DNA from 2 places in the Serratia sp. NPDC087055 genome. Region 1 is predicted to be linked to the other one. Evidence: predicted binding sites of a transcription regulator. Region 1 holds the regulator's gene; the other holds the start of a gene.
What was found. The regulator Fur, encoded in region 1, represses iron uptake genes when iron is present. The targets are predictions, from matches to a motif close to ATAATAATGAGAACNACTATCAA.
Positions count from the first base shown of each region.

Region 2: the regulator Fur is predicted to act here: its motif matches at 2,876-2,898, upstream of sufA (Fe-S cluster assembly scaffold SufA).

Region 1 covers NZ_JBJDOG010000001.1:2,507,324-2,514,784, reverse strand. Annotated here, with positions in the region: gene ACI2J2_RS11950 (beta-N-acetylhexosaminidase) at 1-204, shown strand, start outside; gene ACI2J2_RS11945 (MFS transporter) at 281-1,426, shown strand; gene galE (UDP-glucose 4-epimerase GalE) at 1,476-2,513, shown strand; gene ACI2J2_RS11935 (glycosyltransferase) at 2,503-4,464, shown strand; gene fur (ferric iron uptake transcriptional regulator) at 4,671-5,117, opposite strand; gene fldA (flavodoxin FldA) at 5,438-5,977, opposite strand; gene ybfE (LexA regulated protein) at 6,206-6,493, opposite strand; gene ybfF (esterase) at 6,785-7,461, opposite strand, start outside.
Region 2 covers NZ_JBJDOG010000001.1:1,436,548-1,444,008, forward strand. Annotated here, with positions in the region: gene sufD (Fe-S cluster assembly protein SufD) at 1-179, opposite strand, end outside; gene sufC (Fe-S cluster assembly ATPase SufC) at 154-900, opposite strand; gene sufB (Fe-S cluster assembly protein SufB) at 943-2,439, opposite strand; gene sufA (Fe-S cluster assembly scaffold SufA) at 2,454-2,825, opposite strand; gene ACI2J2_RS06770 (hypothetical protein) at 3,381-3,785, shown strand; gene menI (1,4-dihydroxy-2-naphthoyl-CoA hydrolase) at 3,837-4,253, opposite strand; gene ACI2J2_RS06780 (FAD-binding and (Fe-S)-binding domain-containing protein) at 4,250-7,306, opposite strand.

The sequences.
Region 1 (7,461 bases):
CTGCCGGTGCCGGGCGCTCGCGTAGTGGGGGGCATGCTGGAGGCCAATATTTCTCTGCCGGGTCTGGGCATTGAGTATTCCACGGATGGTGGCAAGCAATGGCAGCGGTACGATGCCAACGCCAAGCCGCGAGTTGGCGGTGAGGTGCTTATCCGCGCGATAAGCCCGGACGGGAAGCGCTATAGCCGTGCCGAGAAAGTGTAATTTTTGAGCCACGGCCCGTCTGTTCGCAGGCGGGCCGTTATTGATCCTCAATAGCAGCGACCGACGGTAATCAGAGATGAATTCGATACGGCTGACCTTTATGGTCGTTGCTTTTTTTTCCGGGATTGCCGGGGCACTGCAAATACCGACCCTGAGTCTGTTCCTCACGACCGAGGTGCAGGTCACGTCTTTATGGGTCGGTTTTTTTTATGCGGTTAACGCTGGCGTTGGCATTATTGTCAGTTTTTTACTGGCGAAAAAATCAGACCGCCAACGGGATCGGCGCAACCTGATTTTAATCTGTTATTTATTGGCGGCGGGGAACTGTCTGTTATTTGCATTTAATCGTAATTATTTAACGCTAATAACGGTGGGCGTGCTGTTAACGGCCATCGCCAATACGGCGATACCGCAATTATTTGCTCTTGCGCGTGAGTATGGCGAGCGCTCAACGCAAAACGTTGCGATGTTCAGCGCGGTCATGCGCGCCCAACTTTCTCTTGCCTGGGTCTTTGGCCCCCCATTGGCGTTTATGCTGGTGGTGAATTATGGCTTCACTGCCATGTTTATTTTTGCCGCGGGGATATTTCTGTTAGTTACGCTGTTGGCTTGGCGGATATTGCCCGAGGTGGCGCGTGTCATCATCAATAGCCATGTCGCAACGCAGCAAAAAACGGTCTTTGATAAAGACGTTAGCCTGCTGTTTTTTGCCTCGGTATTGATGTGGACCTGCAGCGCCATGTATCTGATTGATGTTCCGCTGTATATCAGTGCCGAACTGGGTTTGCCGCAGCGTTTGACCGGCTGGATGATGGGCGTTGCCGCTGCGATAGAAATCCCGATCATGATCCTGGCAGGGCGTTACGTGAACCGGGTGGGCAAACGCCTGATGATGTTGACTGCGATGGTGGCTGGCATGCTGTTTTATGCCGGCATGCTGTGGTTTACCTCTCCCGTTGGCTTGCTGGTCTTGCAGGTCTTTAATGCGATATTTATCGGTATTGGGGCCACCATCGGCATGCTCTACTTCCAGGATTTGATGCCGGAACGGGCGGGGATGGCCACCACGTTGTTCACCAACAGTATTTCAACCGGCGTGATCCTGGCCGGAATATTACAAGGGATCCTGACCGAGTACGGGCCACATTCCTCCGTTTATCTGTTAGCCATATTACTGCTTTTTATTGCTTTACCTGTCGGTTTTAAAACCCGGGAAGTGTAGGTGGTTTCTGAGTGAGTCGTTTATTTTTAAACACAAACAAGGATATATGATGGCTATATTGGTGACGGGCGGCGCCGGTTATATCGGCTCGCATACGGTGTTGGCGCTGTTGGAAAGGGGGGAGAACGTCGTTGTATTAGACAACCTGTCCAACAGTTCGTCAGAGTCTCTGTTTCGCGTAGAAAGGCTGACGGGGAAAAAAGTTATTTTCTATCAGGGTGATATTCAACAATATCACCTATTGGATCACATCTTCCGTCAGCATGATATTCATGCTGTTATTCATCTTGCCGGTTTGAAATCTGTCAGAGAATCAACCGAGCAGCCACTGAAATATTATCAAAATAATATTTCGGGATCATTGATCGTACTGGACAGAATGCGCCATGCGGGCATTAATCAGTTTATTTTCAGCTCTTCGGCCACCGTTTACGGACCTGCGGAATATACCCCGCTGACGGAAAATTGCCGTGTTGGGCAGACCACGAATCCTTATGGCACTTCCAAGCTGATCGTTGAGCAGATCCTGGCAGAGTTTGCCACCACTGCGCCACAGATGGCGATCACCGCATTGCGTTATTTTAATCCCGCCGGTGCGCATGAGTCTGGCTTGATTGGTGAAGATCCCGCCGGCATTCCCAATAATCTTCTGGCGTATCTGGCACAGGTGGCTATTGGCAAACTCGCGGTGTTGCCCGTGTATGGCAACGACTACCCGACCAGCGATGGAACTGGGGTACGTGATTATATCCACGTTATGGATCTGGCTGAAGGGCATTTGAAAGCGCTGGATAACCTGCAGCCAGGTTTTAACGTCTATAACCTGGGCACGGGCAAGGGTTACTCGGTACTGGAAATTATTCAGGCGTTCGAACGTGCCTGTGGATTCAAGATCGCCTACCAATTTAATCCCCGACGTGCGGGTGACATCGCCGAGTGTTGGTCCGATCCGTCGTTGGCTGCGGAAAAGCTGGGTTGGCAAGCTAAGCGCAGCCTGGAAAAAATGGTATGTGATGCGTGGTCTTGGCAGAGCAAAAATCCGCAGGGTTATGGTCCATTAATAAGGATGGCTGCCGATGGCGCTTAACAACGGGCATTTTGGCGCCCTGCAGGATGATCTGTTTCGGGCTGAATATGAGGCGCGGCTAAGCGATTTGAAGTTTGAATTCGTGAAGTGCCAACGTCAGGCTACGCCAGCGGCAAAGGCGCGTTATCAACGTGGGGTGAATCAACTACGGGAATGGCTGTCTGCGCAGGGGCATTTATTTGATGCCGCACGCTGTTCTTCACTATTTTGCGTGCCCACGCGGCCACTTGCCGCAGGGGAACAATTGCTGCACCGCATTTGGTTGGGCGGAGCCATTCCTGACGACGCGCGAGAAGTTATCTCTCAGTGGGGGGATGCACAACAAGCGGTGAGTCGTGGCGAGGCTCGTGACTGGGTCGGCATGTTATGGGTTTGGGATGCAAAGCAGCTGGCAAAGGATGCCTGTTTCATTGCCTCACCCCAAACGCATGGCGGCCAGTTGGGTGAGTACGATGCCGGTAACCATCGCCTGCAGGTGCATTCGTTGAGTGAACTGGCGCAAAGAAGAGTCGGTAATAGTTTGGGGTTTATCCATCAGCTCCATGATAAACGCTATTACGCCACACTGTCCGACTACTTCCGCTTTTTGATTTTGATTGAGATGGGGGGCGTGTATATGGATATCGACACACTTCCCCACCGAGCGGCGACACTGTTTCTGATCAAGCCTGAGGTTCCGGACTATCTTCAGTTCCTGCCCGGAGGTGAAGTTAGCCACGTCAGTTGGTTGAATTTGTTCCTCGACGAAACGGGAATGATCATCAGCCGTAAGGGAGATATGGCGCTGTGCAGGATGTTAGCTGGGCTCGATCAAATTTATGCGGGGGAAAGCAGTGAGGTACCGGAAAGAAATCCGATTTATGAACGGAAGCTGTTCGATCCTTTTTACCAATTGTGGAGTCGTCATATTGAACGTACTTTCCTCAGCCACGATCGTTTTTGCCAGATGCATGGTGTTTTGTATGACGCAACCCCACAGGCGGTAACCTGCGGTATTCGCGGTATGCGGCTGCTGGAAGATGTGATCACCAATGTGCGGCTACCGTTGTCGCAAGAAGAAGAGCAGAGCTACCGGCAATGTGTTAGCCGGTTGGAAAATCTGGATTGGCAGCTTGAGCAGCCGCTGGATTTGGCACGCTATGCGGAAATATTTACCGTTGATGAAGTACCTCGCATGGCCTATCCGGCGCAGATTCGGTCCGACATCGATCATTACCACTACTATTCGGTGCTTTCTCATGATCAGCGGCTTGATCGGGTAAACCAGCTTTTTGGGGAGTACCTGATTGCCGACAACCGGCGGCAGATAGCGGCAGGGAATTACTGGCGTTCTGCCCAGGGCGAGGGGGAGGCTGTGCCGCCTGAACCGCGGGGATCGTTGCATTTCATGGCGGGACGGCAGGTGGGTGAAGCGGATAAGACCCGCATGGCAAAGCTGATTTTTAGCACGAGCTACCTGGAATACTGTTCTGTTGGCAATCGTGCTGGGCTGGATCTGGTGTCTTTGCAGCAGGCGCAAAATATCGAGCCTTACCTGGATCTGATCACCGTGGCTTACGATCGGCGCGGAGAGTTTATCGGTTTTTTCAATGCGGCGACCGTCAGTGAACTGTATGCCATAGACGCGGACTACCTTTATCGCGATGAAATGAAACCTCTTGATGAGGCTTACGACAGCTTTGTGCAAAGCCACTGTGTCGCTGACGATTATTTTGTCTGTAGCTTGGCGATTGAGAGCCAATTTCGGGGGCTGGGGTATTTTAACCAAATGTTTGCCTTGATTCAGCTACAGGCGGATCAACGCCAGGCGAAAAACATTGCGCTGTGCGTCTGGCAAAGTAGTGATGCCTGCAAAATGTATTTGAACAAGGGGTTCCGTATTCGTGGTGTGTTCGACCAAGCCAAGGCAATGTTTTTTGATCGGCTGCTCTTTCTTGAATATGCATTGTAACGAGTTTACTCATCCGCGTGTCGGCGGGGGAGTTGACGTTGAAGTGGGTGTAAGTGGGAAGTGAGAAGTACCGTGGAGAAGTGCCGCTGCAATTGTTGTCATTTAGCTATGATCTTTCCCCGGGCCTGTCCGGGGATTTTTTTATCTATTTGCTTCAGGCATAAAAAAACCGCCGTTAAGGCGGTTCTCAATGCCGGTTAAGGGCATTATTTTTTGTCGTGCAGAGTGTCGTCTTCGCGGCAGTCACCCGTTTCACAGTGGCCGTACAGGTACAGGCTGTGGTTGGTGAGCTTGATGCCGTGTTGTTTGGCGATATCACGCTGACGCACTTCGATAGATTCATCGCTGAATTCGATCACTTTGCCACAATCCAGGCAAATCAGGTGGTCGTGATGATGTTGCTGAGTCAGTTCGAACACGGACTTGCCGCCTTCGAAGTTGTGACGAGTCACAATGCCTGCATCATCAAATTGGTTCAGTACGCGGTAAACCGTAGCCAGGCCAATTTCTTCGCCCATATCTATCAGTTTTTTGTACAGATCTTCCGCACTGACGTGATGGCATTCCGGATTTTGCAGTACTTCCAGGATTTTGAGTCGCGGAAGCGTGACTTTTAAGCCGGCCTTCTTCAATGCGGTGTTGTTGTCAGTCATGCGGATTCAGTCCTGTTACTATGCTAATCAAGTTGAGGCGTTCTCGCCTGTGGCATCGGTCGGCACAAAGTGTTAATTGCGTCTCATTATAGAACCGGTTGGCCTAAATAGAAACCGCCGGTTGTTAACAAAGATATAATTGCACTATTGCATGTTGCACACGCAACGTCTTGATGGATGGGATAAACCGATATCTCAGTCTACCTTGACGATGTGAGAAGTTACAAATATGTATCTTCTATTGCAGTAATCCGTACTGCCGATGACGGCCCTGCCGGCAACACTATGCACTTTGCAGGGCTTTTGTTCAACCTTTGGCGTTACCCGACGATCTCGGCCAGGCTCAACTCTTCGACGATTTGTTTTACCCAACCTTCGACACGTTCATTGGTCAGTTCTGGCTGGCGATCTTCGTCAATGGCGAGACCGATGAAGTGGCTGTCACTTGCCAGGCCTTTCGACGCTTCGAAGTGGTAACCTTTGGTTGGCCAGTGGCCTACAATGGCGGCGCCACGTGGTTCAATGATGTCGCGGATAGTCCCCATCGCATCACAGAAATATTCTGCATAGTCTTCTTGGTCGCCACAGCCAAACAGCGCAACCAGTTTGCCGTTGAAGTCGATCTCTTCCAGCGTTGGGAAGAAGTCATCCCAGTCACACTGGGCTTCGCCGTAGTACCATGTCGGGATACCGAGCAACAGAATATCGAAACCTTCCAGGTCTTCTTTACTGCTTTTGGCGATGTCGTGAATTTCGCAAACATCGTCGCCAAACTGTTGCTTAAGAATTTTCTGGATCATCTTGGCAATGTTTTCGGTATTGCCAGTGTCGCTGCCAAAGAAAATGCCTACATTAGCCATATCGCGTATAACCTTTAAATTCAATAAATTGCATTACACGATGTTAGCGCTGACCACGATAACACCGATTAAAATGATGCCATAGCAAGGGAAACCCTTACCGGTAATTGCGTATCATGCCAGAAATTTACCCCGGGGTTTTATCACGTTTATGCGATACCGGGTGGAATAAAACGATGTTGATCGGGCGTCATCCTTAACGCCGCGCCGCACGTGCGGCTGCAATGATCAATGTTCTGGCTGGTCGTCTGCCAGTTGCGCCAACAGCATTTGCTCAATAAGCTCGCTGCGACTGATATTACGCTGTTCCGCCAATTTGTTCAGGGCGTCCACCGCATCCGCGTTGATCTTCAGTTCCACACGCCGTAAGCCACGGACTTTATCGCGTCGAAGCTGATTACGCTTATTGATTCTAAGCTGTTCATCTCTGGATAGCGGGTTGGTTTTCGGGCGCCCCGGACGGCGTTCATCTGCGAACAGATCCAGCGTCGTGCGATCCGTTTGTTCTTTTGCCATAGGTAGCGGTACTGCAAGGGAGTTTGCATCAAAAAGCGCGTAAACGCTTCTGGATGGTTCGGTTAACACACTTCGGGCCAATAAACCCTAACCCAAATTCACCCCCAGCCCGGCGCTATTGAACACGCTTAGCACGGCGGCAAAATTATAGCGCGCCATATTACCCCAGCAGATGGAGCGACGACAATGTTTAACTGAGCCGAAAACGCGCTAAGCCGTTATCTTTAGCGCGTTTTTTCACCAGATGGCCGTTTTAGGGAGGATTCCTTCTCTGACAAGGGGGCAATTGGCTCAGGCTTCGCCGAGAAAACGATGAATGGCACGTAACACGGCTTCTGGTTTTTCTGCATGAACCCAGTGCCCAGTGCCTGCAACCACGTGTGCACGCGCCTGTGGGAATTGACGGGCGATATCGGCGCGGTAGCTATCTTGTACATAGGGCGACAGCCCACCACGAATGAACAGCGTCGGGTGCGGCCAGGCGGGGACTTCCTGCCAGCCGGTGATATTTTCATATTGATCGATCAGCGCCGGCAGGTTGAAACGCCATTGGCCCTGATGGAATGACTTCAACAAGAACTGGATCACACCTTCTTCATCCAGATAGCTGCGCATCAACTCCGCAGCCTGTTGGCGCTGCGTGATGCCGGCTGCGCTGACGGCTTGTAACGCGGCAAAAATTTCGTCGTGGCGGCGAACGTGATAGTCCACCGGTGCAACGTCAATAATGATCAGTTTCTCCACTCGCTCTGGCGCGATGGCCGTCAGTGCCATCGCCGCTTTACCGCCCATTGAATGGCCGATAACAATGACCTTCTCCAGATGCAAATCATCCAGCAACGCCAGCAGATCCTGGGCCATTTCCGGGTAGGTCATTACCGCTGAGCGTGGCGACAGGCCGTGGTTACGCAAATCGACTTTAATCACGCTGTGCTGTTGGTTCAGGTCGCGCGCCAGGACGCCCAGAT
Region 2 (7,461 bases), 1.1 Mb from region 1:
AGCAAACCTTCCAGCGGTGTGTATTTCCAGTTTTCATGCTTGCGCGTCGGCCACCCCAAGCGCAAAGCCTGTTGCCAGTGTGCCAATGCATGGGCAGAGTGCTCACCACCGCGTGCTTCAAACAGGCTATACAGTTGTTGCAGCGCGCGCGCGTTATTGTTCGTCGGTAAGCCAGCCATAGCCCTGCTCCTCCAACTGTTTCACCAGAGAGAAATCGCCGGACTTGACGATGCGCCCCTGAGAAAGAACATGGACGTAATCCGGCTTGATGTAGTCCAGGATACGTTGGTAGTGCGTAACGATAATGAACGAACGCTTACCATCACGCAGCGAGTTCACGCCGTTAGCGACAATCTTCAGCGCATCAATATCCAAACCGGAGTCGGTTTCGTCCAAAATACAGAGATCCGGCTCCAGCGCCGCCATCTGGAGGATGTCATTACGTTTTTTCTCACCGCCAGAGAAACCGACGTTGACCGAACGGGTCAGCAAGTCAGGTGGCATGTTCAACAATTCAATTTTTTCTTCAATAAAATCAGCGAAGTCGAAACGGTCGAGCGGTTCTTGCTGGCGGTATTTGCGTACGGCGTTAACCGAAGTTTGCAGGAAGAAATGGTTGCTGACGCCGGGGATCTCCACCGGATACTGGAAGGCCAGGAATACGCCTTCACCCGCACGATCTTCCGGGTCCAGCTCAAGCAAATCCTTACCTTTGAAGGTCACTTCACCTTCGGTGACTTCATATTCTTCGCGTCCCGCCAGCGTTGCCGAAAGCGTGCTCTTGCCTGAACCATTCGGCCCCATGATGGCATGCACTTCACCCGGTTTAATCTCCAGGTTCAATCCCTTAAGGATTTCGTTGCCTTCCGCGCTGACTTTTAAATTCTTGATACTTAACATGCAGTGTCCTTAGATCGCGCTGTCGCGCTGTAAATCCGGCGTTTAGCCCACGCTGTGTTCCAGGCTGATGGCCAATAACTTCTGCGCCTCGACGGCGAACTCCAGCGGTAGCTCAGAGAACACGTCCTTACAGAATCCGTTAACAATCATCGAAATGGCATTGTCTTCGCTAATGCCGCGCTGCAAACAATAGAACAGTTGGTCATCGCCAATTTTTGATGTCGTCGCTTCATGTTCCAACTGGGCACTGTTGTTACGTGCTTCAACGTACGGGAAGGTATGGGCACCGCTGTCCGGCCCAATCAACATCGAGTCGCATTGGGTAAAGTTACGCGCGTTTTCTGCCCCCGGCAGGATCTTCACCAGGCCACGGTAGGTATTCTCGCTGTGTCCGGCAGAGATACCTTTGGCGATGATGGTTGAACGGGTATTTTTGCCGATGTGGATCATCTTGGTGCCGGTGTCGGCCTGCTGATGGCCGCTGGTCAGGGCTACCGAGAAGAACTCACCGATAGAATTATCCCCCTGCAGGATCACGCTAGGGTATTTCCAGGTGATTGCCGAGCCGGTTTCCGACTGAGTCCATGACATTTTTGAACCTGCGCCTTCACACAATGCGCGCTTGGTCACAAAGTTCAGGATGCCTCCCTTGCTGTCACCGCCAGAGAACCAGTTCTGCACTGTCGAATATTTCACTTCGGCATCCTTGTGCAGGATCACTTCTACCACCGCGGCATGCAGTTGGTAACTGTCGCGTACCGGCGCCGAACAGCCTTCGATGTAGCTGACATAACTGCCCTCATCGGCGATCAGTATGGTGCGTTCGAACTGACCGGTTTTAGCGGCATTGATACGGAAATACGTCGACAGTTCCATTGGGCAACGTACGCCCTTCGGCACATAGACAAAGGTCCCGTCGGAAGCCACCGCTGCGTTCAGTGCGGCGAAGAAATTGTCGTTGGACGGTACGACGCGACCGAGGTATTTACGCACCAGATCCGGGTATTCGTGTATGGCCTCACCGAACGAGCAGAAAATGACCCCGCTTTCCGCCAACTTTTCGCGGTAGGTCGTCGAGACAGAGACAGAGTCAAAAATCGCATCGACCGCGACTTCACTGCCTTCGCGCACAGGGACGCCGAGTTGGTTAAACGCCAACTCAACCTCGTTGGTCAGGTAGTTGTTATCGGTCGGTGCGCCCGGTTGCTGTTCTGCGCCTGGCTGGGATCCACAGGCATCGTCACAACTGCCACAGGAGGGCGCGGAGTAATAGCTGTAGTCCTGGTAGTTCAGTCGATCGTAGTTCGCTTTCAGCCAGTGTGGCTCTTCCATTTGCAGCCAGGCACGGTAGGCTTCAAGGCGGAACTCCAGCATCCACTCAGGTTCATTACGCTTGGCAGAGATGGCGCGCACCACGTCTTCATTGATGCCCTTCGCTAACTCATCGGTGGCCAGTTGGGTAAAAAAACCTTCTTTGTAGCGACCTTCGCTGACCCAAGCCTGCACTTCATTAGGCATTTCTACATTGCTTCGTGTCATGTTGATTGCATCGCTCAAACGCCAAAACTCTCGCCGCACCCGCAGGCATGCTGAGCTTTAGGGTTATTAAATTTGAATATCTGATTCAGCCCTTCACGGACAAAATCTACCGTGGTGCCATCGATAAACGGCATGGCTTTCAACGGCACATACAGTTTGGCGCCATCGCGTTCAAACAGCAGGTCGTCGTCAGCAGGAGCACGGGTGAGATCCAGCACATAGGTAAACCCGGCGCAGCCTGACTGCTTGACCCCGAGTTGCAGCCCCTTCACCTGTGGATCCTGCTGCATTAGTTTCGTTATTTGTTGTACGGCGTTGTCACTGAGCAAAATGCCTTGCCAGACATTTTCGTCCAGAGAAAAAGTGCCGACATTTTCCGTTTGCATATGGCCTACCTCACACTCGTGTTTTACCACAGCCAATCTGGGTTGCTACTATGTTAGTGATAACGATTATCACTTCAACCGTTTGTTTTGCGGGGTTATCCGCCAAAAGCCCGGATTTTTGCTTTGGCGTGCGGCAACTGCGTGGGACAGTCAGCGCGTCTGGCGCTGCCGGTCGGAAATGGAATCATTTTATCCTTATGAATTTACTGTACATCCTGTCATACCATGCCCCTTACCCGCTGGCGCGAAGGCTTTACAGAGCCGGGCTTTTTATGTCGATTTAAACATTCATAGAAAATACCTATTTCTGAATTTTGTCTGTCTTAAAAATGCGTTTATCGACAATTAACGGCTTTTCCCCCTCTTTTGCCTTTCCGTCCGTCCCAACAAAAGCGGCAATCCCTGATTAAAGTTTAGTCGCTACTGACTATGTTGGGGTGCTGTCCCCCCAATGCATCCCCTGCTGGCGATAAAAATTTCAACAGAATGATTGATCACGAACGCACCAATAAATATGATAATGATTATCATTCAATTCTAATTGAGCACGGGCAAATGAATATCTCGATGAATGCGTGGCTGCTGGGCAAAATTGATGACTATAAATTCAGCGTGCGCGACGCTACGGTAGATTTCTACATGGCAGAGGCGTCGCTTAAACGGCCGGAGTGCAATACCAACCATCTGAAACGCTACAACAGTGTCAGCCTGAATATGGCCAATCTGTGTCTGGAAAACGGTGATGATGAAAGCTATCTGCACGCGTTGAGCAAACTGCATAACCGGCTGATCGTAGAGATCAACAACCCACAGCGTTGTCAGCTGTTCCGGGTTCAGAGCTATCATTTTGCCCGTCATACTCTGACCTTAATCTGTCAAAAATATGCAATGGAAGGCACTTGGGAGAAGGCCAATGCCTTCCAGAAAGACTTCGTTAAGCGGGTGCCCTTTCAGTTGTGAACTGACTGAATGGCAAAAATACCCGCAGGTAAGGCTACCTGCGGGGTAAACCTAGTCGATAACGGCCGTAGTCAGGCGTGAAGTGCAGCACAGGCGATCGCGTGAATCGAAGATTTCTATCTGCCACACCTGATGGCGACGCCCAACATGCAACGCCCGACACACGCCGCGCACCTGGCCTTCAAATACCGCGCGCAGATGGTTGGCGTTGATTTCCAACCCCACCACTTTCTGTTCCCCTTCGCTACACAGGTAACCGGCCATCGACCCCATCGATTCTGCCAGCACTACCGATGCACCACCGTGCAACAGGCCAAACGGCTGCCGGGTACGCTGATCAACCGGCATGGTCGCTTCGAGATAATCGTCCTCCAGTCGGGTAAATTGGATCCCCACATGACTGACCATACATCCGTCACCGGCCTGGTTTAGTTGCTCCAGCGTCGTCTCTCGTTTCCACAGTTTCACTCAATCATCTCCAGAAGTGCCTGTAATGGGTGTCGTACACCGTTACCCTCAATACGTTTGACCTGGCTGCGACAGGAATAGCCGGTCGCCAGACAACGTTGCCGCGGCAGACGTTGTAATGCCTGATGCCAGGATAGCTCATAAATCCCGAGCGAATTCTGCAGGTTCTTTACTTCATGCCCGTAAGTTCCCGCCATGCCGCAGCAACCGACGCTGACGTTTTCCAGCCTGGCCCCAAAGCGTGCAAAGATGGACGCCCAATGTTGGCCGCTGGCAGGCAAGGCCGTGGTTTCCGTACAGTGACCGAACAAATACCAGGCTTCGCCCGTCGCAGGCTGTTCTGCACGTTCAGCCAAGCGCTGCTGCAACCACTCGTGCACCAGTTGTACCTGGAAATCCCCGCGGGCCTCACCGAGGATCTCGTTATATTCGTCGCGATAGCACAACACCAACGCCGGATCGACACCCACCAGCGGCATGCCAAGCTTTGCCACTCGGTTAAGAAAATCAGCTGTCTTGCGCGCGGTGCGGGCAAATCGTGTCAGAAAACCTTTGATATGTTGGGCTTTCCCGTTCGGTGAGAACGGCAACAGCACAGGACGGTAACCGAGCTTTTCCACCAGCCGTACAAAATCCGCCACCACTTTGGCGTCGTAATAGCTGGTAAAGGGATCCTGAACGATCAGGACATACTGTTCGCGCTTTTCTACGCTCAGCGCTTCAAGCTGCTCCAGCGTCATGGTCATGGCACCATGACCTGAAAGTTGCTGGCGCAGCGTCGGGCTGGAAAGCATCGGCAAATCAACCATGCCAATCGTGTTACGGCTCAATTCACGAACCCAGGGCTGGCGGAAAAAGAAGTTGAACACTTTCGGCGCTTTCGCCATCAGCGGCGTGTAGCTCTCGACCCCTGCGACCATATAGTCGCGTGCCGGCCGCAAATAGCGCGTGTGGTATAGCTGCAGGAAACGCGAACGGAAGCCCGGCACGTCAATTTTGATCGGGCACTGCGTAGAACAGGCTTTGCAGGCCAGACAACCGGACATGGCCTCTTTCACTTCGTGGGAGAAATCATATTCGCCTTTGCCGGCGTACCAACTGTTGCGCGTTTTCTCTATCAGAGTCCGGAAACTGAGACGTTGTTGCGGCAGCTGTTTCTCCAGCACCAGCGGATCGACGCCCTGCTCTGAAAGCAGACGCAACCATTCACGTACCAACGCCGCCCGACCTTTGGGTGAATGAATACGGCTACCGGTGATCTTCATCGACGGGCACATTGGGCTGCGTACATCAAAATTGAAGCACAAACCATTGCCGTTACATTCCATCGCGCCACGGAACGAGGTGCGTACCTCTACCGGGATAAGGCGATCAAGCGTGCCACGCTTGGCGGCATCAACTTTCATCATCGGCGCATCGACACCTAATGGCGGGCATATTTTACCGGGGTTGAGACGGTTGTTCGGATCAAACGCGGCCTTGATACGCCGCAGTTCCAGGAACAGCTGATCACCGAAGAATTCAGGGCTGTATTCAGCGCGGAACCCTTTGCCATGTTCCCCCCACAGCAACCCACCATATTTGGCCGTCAGCGCCACCACCTGGTCAGAAAGCTGTTTCATCAACACTTCCTGCTGTGGGTCACACATATCGAGTGCAGGGCGTACATGTAATACGCCAGCATCCACATGGCCAAACATGCCATAGCTCAGGTTATGGCTGTCCAACAACTGGCGGAACTCGACGATGTAATCGGCCAGATGCTGCGGCGGCACACAGGTGTCTTCGGCAAACGGAATAGGTTTAGCGCGCCCTTTGGCGTTGCCTAATAGCCCGACAGCCTTTTTACGCATGTTATAAATTCGTTCAATGCCGGCCAGATCCCCACAGATCTGATAGCCGATCACACCGCCCTGCTTTTCGGTGATCAATTCGTCCAGCCGCTGACAGAGATCCTCCATCTGCCGATCGATCAACACGTTGTCATCCCCGGCAAACTCGACGATGTTAAGACCAAGCATTTCTTTATCTGGCACGTTGGTGATTAATTCATTCACCGAATGCCAGACAATGTCTTCACGAGCCAGATTCAGGACCTTGGAATCGATGGTTTCAACCGACAGAGCCTTGGCATCCACCATGAACGGGGCATTGCGCAGTGCAGAATCAAACGAATCGTATTTGACATTCACCAAGCGGCGCACCTTCGGCAATGGCGTAATATCCAGCCGCGCTTCGGTAATAAACGCCAACGTCCCTTCAGCGCCCGTCAGAATACGTGTCAGATCGAAGGTTTGCATGTCATCGCTAAACACATGCCGCAGATCGTACCCGGTCAGAAAGCGATTAAGTTTGGGGAATTTTTCCAGAATCAGTGCGCGCTGCTCACGACAGCTATTGAGCACGGTGTGGTAAATCCGGCCTTCAACCGTATCTTCGCGAGCAATCGTTTCCGCCAACGGCGTCGGCATAACACGCGTGTCGATCATGTCCCCACCCAGCAGGACAGCTCGCAGGCCCAACACGTGATCGGATGTTTTGCCGTACACCAGCGAGCCCTGACCGGAGGCGTCTGTGTTGATCATACCGCCCAGCGTGGCGCGGTTACTGGTAGAAAGCTCCGGCGAGAAGAAATAGCCGAACGGCCGCAAATATTGGTTAAGTTGGTCTTTAATGACCCCCGCTTCAACCTTGACCCAGCCTTGCTCAACGTTGATCTCAAGGATGCGGTTCATATGGCGCGACATATCCACCACAATACCGGTATTGAGCGACTGGCCGTTAGTGCCGGTGCCCCCGCCGCGCGGGCTAAAGACCAGCGTACTGAAACGCTCCTCTGCCGCCAGACGCGCAATCAACGCCACGTCTGCCGTTGAGCGAGGGAACACGACGGCATCGGGCAATAACTGATAGATACTGTTGTCGGTCGCCATCGTCAGTCGATCGGCGTAGCTGGTGGCGATATCGCCGTTGAATCCGTTTTGCTTTAACGCTTCCAAAAAGTCGAGCACCCGCTGAACGAGGCCGGGCGCTTGAGAAATCTGTGGGATCATTCGATTTTTGACCCTGTCTGTCTGTTTTATATGCGTTAATGAACGCTGAATCAGGCCTTTATTCAGACCCGCCCTATTTTTTATTAGAGATAAAAACTAACATACTCGTTTAGTGAAGGCATGCACATTATTGCAATTGTCCTGTCACAGAATGG